Regions from separate parts of the Thalassospira sp. MBR-102 genome, predicted to be linked through region 1. Evidence: predicted binding sites of a transcription regulator. Region 1 holds the regulator's gene; the other holds the start of a gene.
What was found. The regulator LexA, encoded in region 1, represses DNA repair genes until DNA is damaged. The targets are predictions, from matches to a motif close to ATGTTCTANTTTGGTTC.

Region 1 (7,664 bases):
GATCTCGCCCGGTCCCTGCGATCCGGATCGCGCGGGTATCTGTCTTGATCTGATCAGGGCATCGGCGGGCAAGGTCAAGCTGCTTGGCGTCTGCCTTGGTCATCAGGGCATCGGTCAGGCCTTTGGCGGCAATGTCGTGCGCGCGCCCGAATGCATGCATGGCAAAACCGATGCGATGGTGCACGAAGGCAAAAGCGTGTTTAACGGCCTGCCCAGCCCGTTTGAAGCGACCCGTTACCATTCATTGGTTGTTGATCGCGCAACCCTGCCCGATTGCCTTGAAATCACGGCGGAAAACGGGGATGGTCTGATCATGGGGCTGCGTCACAAACAGCATCAGATTCATGGTGTCCAGTTCCATCCCGAAAGCATCGCATCCGAACATGGCCATGCCCTTTTGAAGAATTTTATAGACTTCCCCGGCGCATGAAACCGCACCGGACCGCTAACCGAGGAAACCCGCATGTCGACTGAATATGACCTGAAGCCGATCCTGGCCAAAGTCGCAAATGGCGAAAAACTGAACGAAGAACAGGCCGAGCAGGCCTTCGACGTTCTGATGTCCGGTCAGGCAACGCCGTCTCAGATGGGGGCTTTCCTGATGGCGCTGCGGCTGCGCGGTGAAACGGTCGATGAAATCACCGGGGCGGCGCGTGTCATGCGCTCCAAGGCGACCGGCATTATCGCCCCGCCCAATGCGGTTGATACCTGTGGTACCGGTGGCGATGGCAGCGGCACCTTCAATATCTCGACCGGGGCGGCAATCGTTGCGGCGGCCTGCGGCGCCATCGTTGCCAAGCACGGCAACCGCGCGGCGTCGTCAAAATCTGGATCGGCTGATGTCCTACTGGCGCTTGGCGTCAATCTTGATGCCGATATGGCGCTTCTCGAAAAGGCGCTAAAGGAAATCAATCTGTGCTTCATGATGGCAACGCGCCATCACTCGGCGGTGCGTCACGTGATGCCGACCCGCGTTGAAATGGGTACGCGCACGATCTTTAACCTTCTGGGACCGCTGGCCAACCCGGCCAAAACCAAACGCCAGGTCATGGGCGTTTTTGCCCGTGAATGGGTCGAACCGATTGCCCATGTGCTGAACCGCCTGGGTTCGGAACATGCGTGGGTTGTCTATGGTCATAGCGGCCTTGATGAAATTTCAACAACCGGCCCGACCTTTGTCGCCGAAGTCAAAAACGGCGCAGTCACGACCTTTGAAATCAACCCCGAAGATTACGGCCTTGAAATCGTCACCCTTGATGCGCTTAAAGGCGGCGACGCCCAGACAAACGCGCAGGCCATTCTCGATCTTCTTGCCGGTAAAAAAAGCGCCTATCGCGATATCGTTCTGCTGAATGCCGCAGCCGCCCTTGTGGTGACCGACATCGCAACCGATCTTGCCGATGGCATCGCAAAGGCCCGCACCGCAATCGATTCCGGCAAAGCCGCAGAAACCCTGCAGGCACTAGTCCGCATTTCCAATCAGGGGACCGCAGCGTGAGCGACGTACTCGAACGTATCTGTAACGACAAACGCGACCACATCGCCGCCTGCAAGGCGCGAAAGTCACTTGCCGACCTCGAAACCGCAGCCAGATCACAATCCGCACCGCGCGGCTTCATCAGGGCGCTTGAAACATCGGTTGCGGACGGTCGTTACGGCCTGATTGCCGAAATTAAAAAGGCCTCCCCGTCCAAGGGCCTGATCCGACCGGATTTCAATCCGCCCGTTCTGGCACAGGCCTATAAGGCCGGTGGGGCAAGCTGCCTGTCGGTCCTGACCGATATCCCCTATTTCCAGGGCGATGACAGCTATCTGATCGCGGCACGTGCCGCGGTTGACCTGCCGGTCCTGCGCAAGGATTTCATGCTTGATCCCTATCAGGTGACCGAAGCCCGGGCGTTGGGTGCCGATTGCATCCTTCTTATCATGGCCGCCCTCGAGGATGCCCAAGCGGCCGAGCTTGAAGACGCCGCACACAGCCTTGGCATGGATGTCCTGATAGAAGTCCACAACGCACCGGAACTCGAACGCGCCCTGAAACTTAAATCAAAGCTTCTCGGGGTCAATAACCGCAATCTGAAAACGCTCGAAGTCTCCCTGACCACGACCGAAGAACTCGCTGGCATGGTTGATGACAGCCGGATGCTGGTCGCCGAAAGCGGCCTGTTCACGCACGATGACCTCGCCCGCATGGCAAAGGTCGGCGCGCAATGCTTCCTGATCGGCGAAAGCCTGATGCGTCAGGACGACGTCACCGCCGCCACCCGCAATATTCTTGGCCTCGCGGCCTGATAACGGAACAAGACACAGGCATGGCAGACAAACTTTCGCATATCGACGCCGCTGGTAACGCCGTCATGGTCGATATTTCGGCCAAGAACGATACCGCGCGCGTCGCCATCGCAAAGGGCCGTGTCCTGATGTCGGCGGAAACGGCCCGGCTGATTGCCGAACGCGGCCATAAAAAGGGCGACGTTCTTGGTATCGCCCAGCTTGCCGGGATTATGGGCGCCAAGAAAACCGCCGACCTGATCCCGCTTTGCCACCCCCTGCCCCTGACCTCGGTCGAAGTCACGCTGGAACTCGCAACTGCCACCGATGCGGTAGATATTGTCGCGACCTGCAAAACCACCGGCAAAACCGGGGTGGAAATGGAAGCCCTGACCGCCGTTACCGTTACCGCACTTACCGTGTTCGATATGTGCAAGGCGGTCGATAAAGCCATGCGGATTACCGATATTCGCGTTGTCCACAAGGAAGGCGGAAAGTCGGGTACTTTCACCGCCGACTGATCCCTGAAAGTACCCAAATTTCGTTTCTTGACCGAAAGAATGCCCTTAAACGGCGATTTTTCGGGTTGTGGTGCTTGACGAACAAGCAGAACCAAAGTAGAACATTTATGTATTCGGTTTGTTCTTATTACTGGTTCGGAAAAAATCATGCTGACGCGCAAGCAATACGAATTGCTGGTCTATATCGATAATTACCTTCGCGATCATGGCATCTCGCCCTCTTTTGACGAGATGAAAGAAGCCCTGAGCCTGAAATCCAAATCGGGCATTCATCGCCTGATCACCGGGCTTGAGGAACGCGGCTTTATTCGCCGTCTCGCCCATCGGGCCCGCGCGCTCGAAGTCCTGCGTCTTCCGGATAATAATGATGACGACGCTGCGGAAACGCCCAACAATGTTACCTCTATCGCCTCCGCGCGAAAGGCTGCGCATCGACCGGCAACCGTGCCTTCGGCCTTTTCGGAATCGGGTGAATCCGTTTCCCTGCCGCTGTTTGGCCGGATTGCGGCGGGTACCCCGATCGAGGCCCTTCGCGATCAGACCACAATGGTGCAGGTCCCGGCAGCGCTTCTGGGAACCGGCGATCACTATGCGCTTGAAGTTTCCGGTGATTCGATGATCGATGCCGGTATTCTCGATGGCGACACCGTCCTGATCCAGCGTTGCGAACAGGCCAATGATGGCTCCATCGTTGTCGCACTGGTCGACGACGCCGAAGCCACTCTGAAACGCCTGAAACGTGGCCGTGGCGAAGTTCTGCTGGAACCGGCCAATGCGCGTTATGAAACGCGCGCGCTGTCGCCTGATCGTGTCCGCATTCAGGGACGTCTGATCGGTTTGCTCCGCCAATACTGATAGAATACCGAATAAACCGAACAAACCGAAAGAAACCGAAAGAAACGCCGTCGGCCTTGCCCGGCGGCGTTTTTTATTTGACCACCCTGCCCCCGATGATAATCCACGGCCAGATGCCGGACGTTTCACGCACGGTTTCGATCACCGGGGCGGCATCGGGCCGCAACGCAACCGAGACGCCCCCCTGCCACCACAACAGGTCATCATCGATGACAGTCACATCCGGCGCACAGATATCACGCGGCATATCGCGTTTCAGGCTGATGATCATATCGCCATGGCGGCATGCATAGAACGGATTGGCAAGATCATTGGCAATGATCACCTGCCGTCCGGCGATCCTGACGGAACAAACCGTTGCGTCGCATTTTTCGATGACATTGCCGGCATCATGATCGGCGATACCAAATCGCGCCATCCAGACCGACTGCTGAAAATCCGAAATGCCTTCGGGCAGGACAAGTTTGTCGCGCACCCTGTCGCGAATTGCCCAGCTTTCCTGATCCCCCGAAACCAGAATATCCGCCGGGCGATACAGGATTTGCGCCGCAATCGCCACGCATAGCGGAATGACAGCCAACCGGGCAATCGCGTTCCCCCGCCAGACCAGCCACCAGGCCATCGCCATCATGATGCCGATGGCAAATACGGCACTAAACTGCTCGACATGCCAAAGCCCCCAGGCCTGATCGGCGGCAAGGCTTGCGGTTTCAATCAACAATGTCAGTCCCGGCTTCATCAACCACAATGCCAGTCCCCCGGCTCCGAACGGCATCAGAACAAGCGTCGCCACAATCAGCGGCATCACCCAGAACGCCATCACCGGAATGGCAATCAGGTTGGACACGATCCCGATCATCGAAATCCGCCCGAAATGAAACCCGATGATCGGCGCGGTCACCGCCGTAACCAGCAACCCGGTCATCACCAGCCCGGCAAAAAACAGCCAAAGCCGGAATAGCCATGACCGATCCCCCGACTTGTCAAACCATCGCCTGCCCGGACCATCATAAAACGCCACCAGAACCGACACCGCCGCAAAGGAAAGCTGAAAGCTTGGCCCCAATACCGCATCGGGCCGCAGGATCAGAACAACCAGCGCCGCAAACGCCACCAACCGCAACGATATCGCCCGCCGATCCAGCAGCAACGCAATCCAGACAATCGTCAACGTCACAAAGGCACGCTGCGTCGGCACACTGGCCCCTGACAGGCCAAGATAGATCACGGCTGCGCACATCGCCCCGATAGCCGCCCATTTCTTGATCGGAAACCGCAGCGCAAGGGCGGGAATGGCCGCCATGCCAAACCGCAGGAAAAAGAAAACCGTCCCGCTTAAAAGCCCCATATGCAGCCCGGAAATCGCCAGAAGATGCGCCAATCCCGATTTGCGAAGATCATCGGCAATTTCCGCACTGACATCGCCGCGTTCGCCGACAATCAATGCCTTGGCAATCCCGGCCTCTGCGCCGGTAAGGACCTGATCGATTGCCGTCATGATCGTCAGGCGCAGACTTTCGATCCGGTCCGAAACCGGCTGCATCATTCCTGTTTCGGCCTTCTTGGTCACACTATATTTATGGCCGAAAACAAACCCGGTCGCCCCGATCCCGTCCAGATATAATCCGCGTGAAAAATCCGGGTCGCCCGGCACGGACGCCGCGCGCAACGGAAACAGCCGTGCCGTTGCCACGATATGATCCCCGACGGAAAGCTCATCGCCACCTGGAAGGCTCAATCGCACCTTCCAGTCAAATGCCCGGTCCTCAAGCCCCGCGATCCGCATTGGTGCCACGGTCATGCGCATCCGCCCGCCCCGTGGTTCCAGAAGCGTGATGTCGCCCTCGATCTCTGTCATGTAAAGCGTCTTGGTCAGAAGCCCGGATGGCGCCCTTTCAAGATGGATGGATGCAATCAGCAACCCGCCACAAAAACCCGCCAGCAGCAGAATGCCAAAGAATGGCAAAACCCAGCGTCGCGAAATCCACAATCCGGACAGCAAAAGAATCACCGCAAGGCCGCTTTGCTGTACCGTCAGGCGCGCAGGGAGAGAAAAATACGCCGCACATCCCAACCCGAAGAATATAACCGTGCACAGGATCCAGGAATTTCTGCGCGCGGCCAACAACAATCCTGTTTGCGAAAATATTCTCGCAACATATTGATTTTTATTAATTCCATCACGACTTATTCGACGAATGTACAATAGCCTGCCCGACGCACAGTTTCTATCTATCATCGGCTGTGGTGCAACACCGCCGCATATGTGTTATAGCGTGCACGCCAAAAGTCATTACGACAAGCAACAACATCCAGCCAACGGATAGAGTGAATGACGGTTGTTACCCGTTTTGCCCCGTCTCCGACCGGGTTTCTGCATATCGGCGGCGCACGCACCGCCCTTTATAACTGGCTTTATGCCAAACACACCGGCGGCAAATTCCTGCTGCGCATCGAAGACACCGACCGGGAACGTTCAACCCCCGAAGCCGTCGAAGCCATTTTCGATGGGCTAAGCTGGCTTGGCCTGACCGCAGACGAAGAACCGACCTTCCAGTTCGCCCGTCGCGACCGCCACGCCGAAGTCGCCCATGAACTGATCAAGGCCGGGAAAGCCTATTATTGCTATTGCTCGCAGCAAGAACTTCAGGAAATGCGCGAAAAGGCCCGCGCCGAAGGCCGCCCGATGAAATATGACGGCACCTGGCGCGACCGCGATGCATCCGACGCCCCGGCTGGCGTCAAGCCTGTCGTGCGTCTGAAGGCACCGCAGGACGGCGATGCCGTGATTTCCGATCAGGTACAGGGCGATGTCCGCGTTGCCAATGAACAGCTTGACGATTACGTTATTCTGCGTGGCGATGGCACCCCGACCTATATGCTGTCGGTCGTTGTCGATGACCACGATATGGGCATTACTCACGTGATCCGTGGCGATGACCATCTGACCAATGCGTTTCGCCAGAAGGCGCTTTACGACGCGATGGGATGGGATGTCCCGACCTTTGCCCATATTCCGCTGATCCACGGCCCGGACGGCGCCAAGCTGTCCAAACGTCATGGTGCGCTGGGTGTTGATGCCTATCGCGATGAAATGGGTTTCCTGCCCGAAGCGGTAAACAACTACCTGCTGCGTCTTGGCTGGGGTCACGGGGACGAGGAAATCATTTCCCAGGAACAGGCCATTGAATGGTTTGACATCAAAGATGTTGGCAAGGGTGCGGCGCGTTTCGACTTCGCCAAATTGACCAACCTCAATGGCGTTTATCTGCGCCAAGCGGATGATACCCGCCTTGCAAACGACATTGCACCGCTGATCGCAAAACAGATTGGCGTCGATGCAATTGACGCAGCGCAAAAAGAAATCTTGATCAAAGGCATGTCAGGGCTTAAAGAAAGAGCCAAGACACTCATCGAGCTCGCCGACTCTTCGGCCTTCTATGTTACGGACGGCGTCATGTCGTTTAACGAGAAAGCTCAGTCCCTGATTGATAGCGCCCCCGAAGGCCTGTTTGCCGAACTGGCAAAGGAACTCGACGCGCTTGAAAGCTGGACCGAAGAGAACGTTGACGCAAGCGTTCGCAACATTGCCGAAAAACTCGATCAGAAGCTCGGCAAAGTCGCGCAGCCCTTGCGGGCCGTGCTCACCGGTTCCAACTCATCGCCTGGCATCTTCGAAGTAATGATCGTGCTTGGCAAATCCCAAACGCTGAAACGCATCCGCAAATTCGATGCCCAATAACAGCGTAAAATAAAAAACTTAAACACTGAATTTGCGCTTTGTGCGCCGCAGCACTATGCTGCACACAACTTGAAAACCGTGTTCGTTCAAACAGGGAAGGAAAAATAGTCATGGCTCAGAATTCCAAGACTTCCCACACCGTGACACTGACCGACAATGCCACTGGCAAGTCGATCGAATTGCCGGTGATCGAGGGTAGCGTTGGTCCGTCTGTAATCGACATTCGGAAACTCTACTCCGAAACCGGATATTTCACCTATGACCCGGGCTTCACC
Region 2 (7,664 bases), on a different contig from region 1:
CGGCGGTTCTGGCGGCCTTTCTTTTCGATCTTGGCAACCAGAACCCTGCCGATTTCGGCCGTACTTTTGACATGCGTTCCGCCGCAGGGCTGATAATCGATCCCCTCGATCGTGACGGTGCGGATGCTGTTGCCGTCCATCGGTGGCTGTACCGACATGGTGCGAACCAGTTCGGGATTGGCTTTAAGTTCCGCTACGCTGATTTCACCGTCATAGACCTCGGCATTGCGTGCGATCAGTTCGTTCAGTCTTGCGGTCAGTTCATCCTTGTCAGGCGCTTCGTCGGGCAGGTTGAAATCAAGCCGCGCCTTGTGGGCGGCGATATTGCCGCCTGTGACGTCGCCTTCGACAATTGCGCACAGCAAATGCAGGCAGGTGTGAAAGCGCATCAGGCGGTGGCGGGTTTCCCAATCCAGTTCGGCCGTGATGGTATCGCCGATTGCGGGCAGGTCGTGACCCTCGGCGATGATATGCAGGATTTTGCCGCTGTCGCGATCCTTGATCGTGGTTGCGACCGGTATTTCACGGCCATCGGCGGTTCTGAAAATCCCGACATCCCCGGTCTGGCCACCTGCGGTGGCATAAAACACGGTCTGGTCCAGTTCGATGCCGCGGTCCGAGATCGAGACGACTTTGGCGTCGCAGTTCCGGCGATAGGCGTCTTCACGAAATAAAAGGCGGGTCACAGACTCCTCCATACTTGGTGGCGATCAGATCGCGTGACCGTCAGTTTGCCGCCTAAATCGGGGAGGCGGCAGATGTGCCTTTTGTGGGGCTGGGCAGCATCGCGGTGATGGTCCGGTCTGAAATCTTGCAGTGAAATCATGGTGCTGCCGGAAGGCTTGGTTTGTCGAGGAGTTTTTGTGAATTCGGTTTGTGTATAAATTGATACATATTTTCGGAATTGATGTTGATAATGATACGATATGTATGATATCCCCTTGGCCCAAATTGGGGGTGAAAGAAACTTGGCTGCTGTTATTCATGTCAAACTGACGGGCGAAGGTGATTTCGGGCCGGTGGATCTCGAATGTGCGATCCCGCCTGCGCGCCTGCCTTTGGTGATGGCGGCCCTGTTTGGTTCTCCGACCAGTTTGCGGGCGGGGGCGGCGCAAGGGAGCGGTGCGGTTGATCATGGGGCAGCTTCTTCGGGGGCTTCGATGTCGCCTGCTATGTCGGCTGCCACGTCCTCTTCCATGTTACCTGCGGCATCATCTCCGTCTGCGCCATCTTCGTCATTCGGGCCTGGTGGCTCTTTGCGGGAAATGCCTGCTGGCGGGCAATTCCCTGTAACGGCGCGGTCGGATCGATCCGGCCCGGGGCTTTCACCGGCCCGGTCGGCTATTGCGGGCGAGGCTGCATCTGGACAGGAAAACGTAACGGGGCAGGCGGCCGGGCAGGCCGTTGGGCGCTATTTCGGTGGGGCCGGTCTGCTTGGCGAAGGTGCTGCGGATGCGATTGATCCGGCGAATTTCCTGATTGGATATATCGGCAGTCTGGGCGATCTGATTGCCCGTCTGCAACCACGTGGTTTTGCCGAAACGATCCTGATTGCCGCGATCTGGCTGCATTACCGCGACGGGCGCAGCTTTGTGACGCGTGACGATATCCGGCGGCTGTTACGGCGGCAGGAACATCTGCGCATGCCAAAGAATTTCGGCCGTGATTTTCATAGCGCAATCACGCGGGGCTATATCGAACCGGTTGACGGGGACGGGGGATTTGCCGCGACCGGAACCGGGTATCAGTGGTTTCGTGATGCTTGTATTAAATGATACAAAAAGTCTATAAAGTGGTTGACGTAATGTATTGATAATGTATCGTTCTCGACGTGGGACATGAAAACAGGCGGGGACAAAATGCGGGAATGGGAAGTACGGACAAGCTGCAGGGTCTGGCGTGGGCGATATGTGATCCGTGGGGGCGTTGATCGCATCGCCAATGATATCGTCAGCCTGCAGCAAAGCCGCTTTCCGGGGATTGAAACCGGCAAGGTTTCTCTTCGGGTTGTGACCATGGCGGTGATGGCGGTTCTGGCCGAGGAATGCTGCGAAGACGGTGTGACGGCAGCCGAACTTTCCTTTTTGCTGACCACATGCCTTGGTCGGCCGATTTCGCCGACCCGGATCGAACGCGAAATGGAAACGCTTTCGGGTTTGGTCTGGTCGGGGCCTTGGGGTGCGGAAACGCTTTATGTTCTTGAAAAGCGCGGTCTTCGCTTTTTCGAAAGCGCGCGCATGATGGCGATGAACGACACCGACGCCCAAGGCAAGAATTTGACAGAATATACAGGCGCGGAGGAAGGCGTGGACGGGCAGGAAATTGATCCTTCAATTATTGCCCGTCCGGCCCCCCACGTGCGTTATCGACTGGTTTAAGCTGCACATTAAAGCAGGTTTTCAGGCGGAGGTGATCAACAGGTCACCTCCGTTTTTCGTGTCATGATTTTGATGCTGCCCTTGGCTTTTTAGGCGATGATTTCAGTGGGCAATCCGCGAGGCCAGATCGCTGTCTTCTTTGGCACCAGCAATCAAATGCGACAGTTCCTCAATCCGGGAAATCTTGCCGTCCCGCATTTCGTAAAAAGTCAGAACCTTGCATGTCATTGTTGATCCATCTTTTTTGATGGCATCGACGATATGGATGTCGGCGATGCTGTTATTTGACATGATGATCTTTTCAAACCGGACATGCGCGGATTTCAGGATTGATTTCAGCGTGCGGGCATGTGCGACGAAATCCTTCAAATCAAGTGTTTTACCATCGGCAATCTGAACATAATCCGATGTGAATAGATGCAACAGATCCTCTGCCGGGCGTTCGGGGTCGAGCAATAACCCAAACAGGTTTTCGAGAAAGATGCGTGTTTCGTCATGTGTCATGGTGCTGTTCCATTGATTGAAGAGGTTCAAGCCACCTTGACGATAGGTGATGAAATATGGCCAATCTAACCCATCGAAGCCAATCAATACGGTGTTTTGGCCATGTCTGACTTTTTGATCGATCCAGATGTTCTTGCGACGCTGAAAAAGCCTGCGTCATCACAGGCGCGGAGTGCACAGGGGGGCGTTGAGGGTGACGTTGTGTCAGGCAGCGAAACCCGCCTGGCTGTCCGGGTTGTGATGCGCGAGACCCCAATTCCACGGGAAACCGGCGCGCATTCCCATCCGCAGGGGCAGTTGATCGGAGCGGTTTCAGGATTGCTGAGTATCTCGACCGATCATGGTAAATGGGTGGTCCCTGCTATCAATGCATTCTGGGTGCCGCCGGGAATGGAGCACGGACTGGTTTCGCACGGGCCGTTTCGCGGATGGAGCGTTTATGTCGGTCCCCACCTTTGTGCCGGGTTGCCAGATTACCCAAGGGCGTTGCGTACCAGCGAGCTGTTGATGGCGGCCATTCGCCGTGCTGCGGGTTGGGGGGATGGGCCGCAATCGGATGCCGAGGCACGCATAGCCCGGATTATCCTTGATGAAATTGCGACAACCCCAAAGGAAACACTAGGATTGCCGATGCCAAAGGATCTTCGTCTGGTGCGTCTGGCGCAAGCCTTGATGGCTGATCTTTCTGATGGCAGGTCGATGACGCAATGGGCCGACTGGGCCGGAATTCCGTGCCGCACATTGGGGCGACGCATGTTACGGGAAACAGGCTTTGGTTTTGGTCAGTGGCGGACGCGGGCGCGCATGCTTGCGGCCCTTGAGATGTTGGCGGGCGGATTATCGGTAACGACAGTCGCACTCGATCTGGGATACGAGAATATCAGCGCGTTTATTGCAGCATTTCGCAAAACCTATGGCGTAACGCCTGCACGCTATTTTGCACCCGACGGACAGTAAGGGGATTTCCAGATCGGGCCTGTCGGTAACACGGCTTACGGCAATTTCATCTGGCCATCAGCGCCGGGGCGGACAAAGCCGCTGCAATCAGGGTTGACCTGACAGCATAAGGTACGTAATGATTTGAAGATGGAAAACATTGTTACACATCAGAACGCCTATTTTACGTCGTGCACATAGCGCGGCGCCTGTTGATGTGTTTGTAAATTAAACCAAGACCGGCTGCCCCAGGGCGGCCTTTGTTTTTTCCATAAACCGGTTTGCCCGAGGTGGCCCCACCAACAAGGAAACCGGAAAATGACCCATATCTCCCTTGCTGATCGTATGCCGACACTTGATTTCACGCCCAATGCCCTGAAAGACGGGATCGGGGTGGTGCCGCTTATTCTGATGGCGGGTTTTGCCGATACCATTACGGCGGCGAGCGAGCTGGTCGCAAGTGGTGCGGTCATGATCGAGAACAGACAGATTGTTGATCCCGATCATCATATCCTGAGTTACGCGTTTGATGATGGCGAAATCTTGCGCCTTACCGTTGGTGGCCAAAGGACGATGCTGATCCGTCGTGCGGAGTGAGCGGGGCGGAGTGATCGGCTTGGTGCCCGCCGGTCGCGCGAGCAGGGCTTGGGGGCGAGGGGGCGATGTTGCTGGTGATATCAGAACAGCGACATTTGCCCGTTCGCGCTGGGGCGGACAAAGCCGCTGCAATCAAGGTTGAGCGACCGGCCGGTCATGCCGTGTTTTTTGCGTGCGGCATCAAACCGCCTGGCAATCAGATCGGCAATCGGGCCGGTGCCGCGCATGCGGGTGCCAAATTCGGATTGATAGCGGTCGCCGTCGCGCATCTGGCGGATCAGCGACATGACCTTTGCCTTGCGGTCCGGATAATTGGCGCCAAGCCATTCTTCGAACAGATCGGCGATTTCAAGCGGCAGGCGGACGACGATGTGGGATACGGACGTTGCCCCGGCATCACGCACCGCCGCGACCAGATTTTCGATTTCCATGTCATTGAGGCCGGGAATGATCGGCGCACACAGGACCGTGACCGGAATACCGGCATCGGCAAGTTTGCGAATGGCATCAAGCCGACGGTGCGGGGCGGAGGCACGCGGTTCAAGAAGGTTGGACAATCTGTGATCAAGGCTTGTAACCGATACCGCGACCGACGCCCGGTTTTTTGCGGCCATTGGCGCGATCAGATCAATGTCGCGGGTGACAAGTGCGCCTTTGGTGATGATCGAAAAAGGATGGTGGCAATCGCCAAGCACCTTGATGATGGATCGGGTCAGTTGCTTTTCACGTTCAACCGGCTGATAGGGATCGGTGCTGGTGCCAATGACAATCGGGGCGGGCATATAGCTTTTGACGGCGAGCTGTTTGCGCAAAAGTGCTGGGGCGTCGGGCTTCCAGAAAAGCTTTGTTTCAAAATCCAGCCCCGGCGACAGGCCGAGATAGGCGTGTGTTGGTCTGGCAAAGCAATAGATGCAGCCATGTTCACAGCCGCGATAAGGATTGATCGAACGATCAAACGGCACGTCCGGGCTTTGATTTTTGGTAATCACGCTGCGCGCGCCATCAATGCCAAGGGTGGTGCGGATGCGCGGCGCTTCACGATCTTCCATCAGGTTGGTCATCCAGCCATCATCGACCGCCTGATGGATATGGCGTTCATAGCGGCCATCAATGTTCGATACCGCCCCGCGGCCTTTTTGCCGACGCGCGGGCAGCAGATCGGGATTAAAATCCGGATGGCTCCATCCTTCGCCCGGTTGGGCGGTTTCGATGTGATCGGATGTCGGTTCGATGATGTTTCGCATATGTTCAAAATATAGAACAAAATAGGAACATTCAAGCGAAATACGCAGTGCCCAGGTTGCCCGCACCGATGTCAACGCGGACAGCGGCAGGCCGTTGATTTGACATCATCCGGTTATCAACAGCTTTCCTGATTACGGGCAGGTCGGCGTTGCTGTCGTGAAACTGATGGAGCCGGTGTTTGTCCCGCCACCGACATTGCATGTGCTTACATTGCCGCTGTTACCGGCGCCGGAGAGATTCGTATTGTTCAGGTTAAAGAAGATCAGGTGGTTGGTTGCCGCCCCGCTGACATTGAGTGTGTTGTTCTCGAAGACGAGGTTGTCTGATCCGATGACTGACAGGGCATAGGCAAAGGTATCGTTACTGGTGGATGTGATCGTATTACCGCGAATGACCGTGTTTTGTGCGTTTCCGATAACCTGTATGCCAAAGGACGTGTTGCCCGTAGCGTTGCTGGTCAATGTGCTATTGATGATTTCGACGTTATTCACGCCGTTGATCCGCACTGCTGTGGTCGCACCCGCGGAGGTGGTTGAGACAGTAACGCCCACAAGGCGGCTGTTGCTGGCCATGTTGAAAATATGGCTTGGACTGCCAAAGCCGGGCGGAGTGCCGCCTTGGCCGCTCAGGCTGGCACCCGGTGTGGTGATGGTCAGAGTACGACCGGAAGGTGTTTTAACATCAAGATTGCCCGTTCCCATGATGGTTTGGCCGTTTTGAACATCAAGGCGGCTGTTCACGTTGGCAAAGCTGCCATTCAGGAGCACGGTCGAATTGGCACCGGCGGATGATATGGTCGTGGCAAGGTCGGCACTTGCTGTTGTTGCGCTGCTGACAAGCGTGATGGTGTTGCCGTTGGCCGTGCTTGTTATTTCCTCCGCAGTGGTGAATTGCCCTGCCTGACTGACGATATCAATGTCGCGTATGATCGGATCGGTCATGCGGCGTTCGATAGCGTTCAGGCGCGGTTTGGGATTGTCGCCAAATTCCTGAAGCGGGATGCGCAGGCGGAAGCTGGCAAAGCTTTGTGTGCCGCGCGGGTCGTCATGCTGGATTTCAGCCCCCAGCGAAAAGCGTGAGCCTTCCCACAGGAACGGTATTTCATCAAAGGTCAGGTCAAGCCGCCCGCGAGGTCCCTGTAGCGTGTCGACATCGTCTTCGGTAAAGCGATAGCCGCCTGCGTAAAGGCGCAATTGTTGTGGTGCCGTGGCTTCAAACAATGGCGCGCGCCAGCCGATTTCGGCATCAAAACCGCGAAGGGCGCGTTCTTCGCCCTGACGGTACATGATCGTGGTGCCGGAAAAATCCGCCGTGCTCAGGCTGTCTTCCATATAGCTTGTCCTGCCGACCGGCATATAGGCATTGGCGCGAAAATCCCAGTCAAGCGAAAGGGCTTCGGCCCCGAAAGTCACCTGATTGAATTTGTTGTCATACGCGCTATGGCGGCGATCAAAATAGCCATAGCCGCCAATATTCCAGCCGCTATCAAGCATCTGGCGAATGCCGACACCGAAATTGCCTTCGTGACTGTTGGCATCATCCATCCGCGCGCGGATATTGGCAAAGGCCAGGGTATCGTCATCCTGCCATAGCGGAATGAACAGATCGGTTTCACCAAGGTTGCGGTCTGTGCCGGCCTTGCCTTCAAGGTCGATATGCGGTCCCCATTTGTTGCCGCCATCTGCGTCCTGAGCATGCGCGGATGGCGCGAAAGCGACGGCGCAGCTACAGACAAATCCAACCGCATATTTTTTCATTTTTGTCTTCAATCATTTTGATCTGGCTTATGCGCGGCGGGAAAAATCGCTGGCATTTTGCGCATCAGTCAGATCGGCAGTTAAGCCAGTTCATGAAATGGAAGTCCGAGGATTAGGGGATTTGCGCATGGGTCGCCACAGCAACGGCAGGGATGCGATATTTTCCTGCGCGAAGTGGATATCCATTGCGTTTTATGGATAGGAAACAGTGCGAGGTGCGCAAAAGCGGACTATTGAGCCCCGTCTT

Region 2: ABIE64_RS07700 (PA0069 family radical SAM protein) is a predicted target of LexA. The motif match lies at 5,674-5,690, and genes of this name have one in related genera.

What each region holds. Positions count from the first base shown of each region.
Region 1 covers NZ_JBEPTC010000007.1:96,434-104,097, reverse strand. Annotated here, with positions in the region: gene ABIE64_RS13440 (anthranilate synthase component II) at 1-430, shown strand, start outside; gene trpD (anthranilate phosphoribosyltransferase) at 464-1,498, shown strand; gene trpC (indole-3-glycerol phosphate synthase TrpC) at 1,495-2,292, shown strand; gene moaC (cyclic pyranopterin monophosphate synthase MoaC) at 2,292-2,792, shown strand; gene lexA (transcriptional repressor LexA) at 2,940-3,647, shown strand; gene ABIE64_RS13415 (ComEC/Rec2 family competence protein) at 3,721-5,772, opposite strand; gene gltX (glutamate--tRNA ligase) at 5,980-7,389, shown strand; gene ABIE64_RS13405 (citrate synthase) at 7,500-7,664, shown strand, end outside.
Region 2 covers NZ_JBEPTC010000003.1:254,210-261,873, reverse strand. Annotated here, with positions in the region: gene ABIE64_RS07730 (alanyl-tRNA editing protein) at 1-686, opposite strand, end outside; gene ABIE64_RS07725 (hypothetical protein) at 969-1,775, shown strand; gene ABIE64_RS07720 (hypothetical protein) at 1,860-2,378, shown strand; gene ABIE64_RS07715 (nuclear transport factor 2 family protein) at 2,481-2,882, opposite strand; gene ABIE64_RS07710 (AraC family transcriptional regulator) at 2,985-3,839, shown strand; gene ABIE64_RS07705 (tyrosyl-tRNA synthetase) at 4,137-4,415, shown strand; gene ABIE64_RS07700 (PA0069 family radical SAM protein) at 4,496-5,659, opposite strand; gene ABIE64_RS07695 (inverse autotransporter beta domain-containing protein) at 5,792-7,417, opposite strand.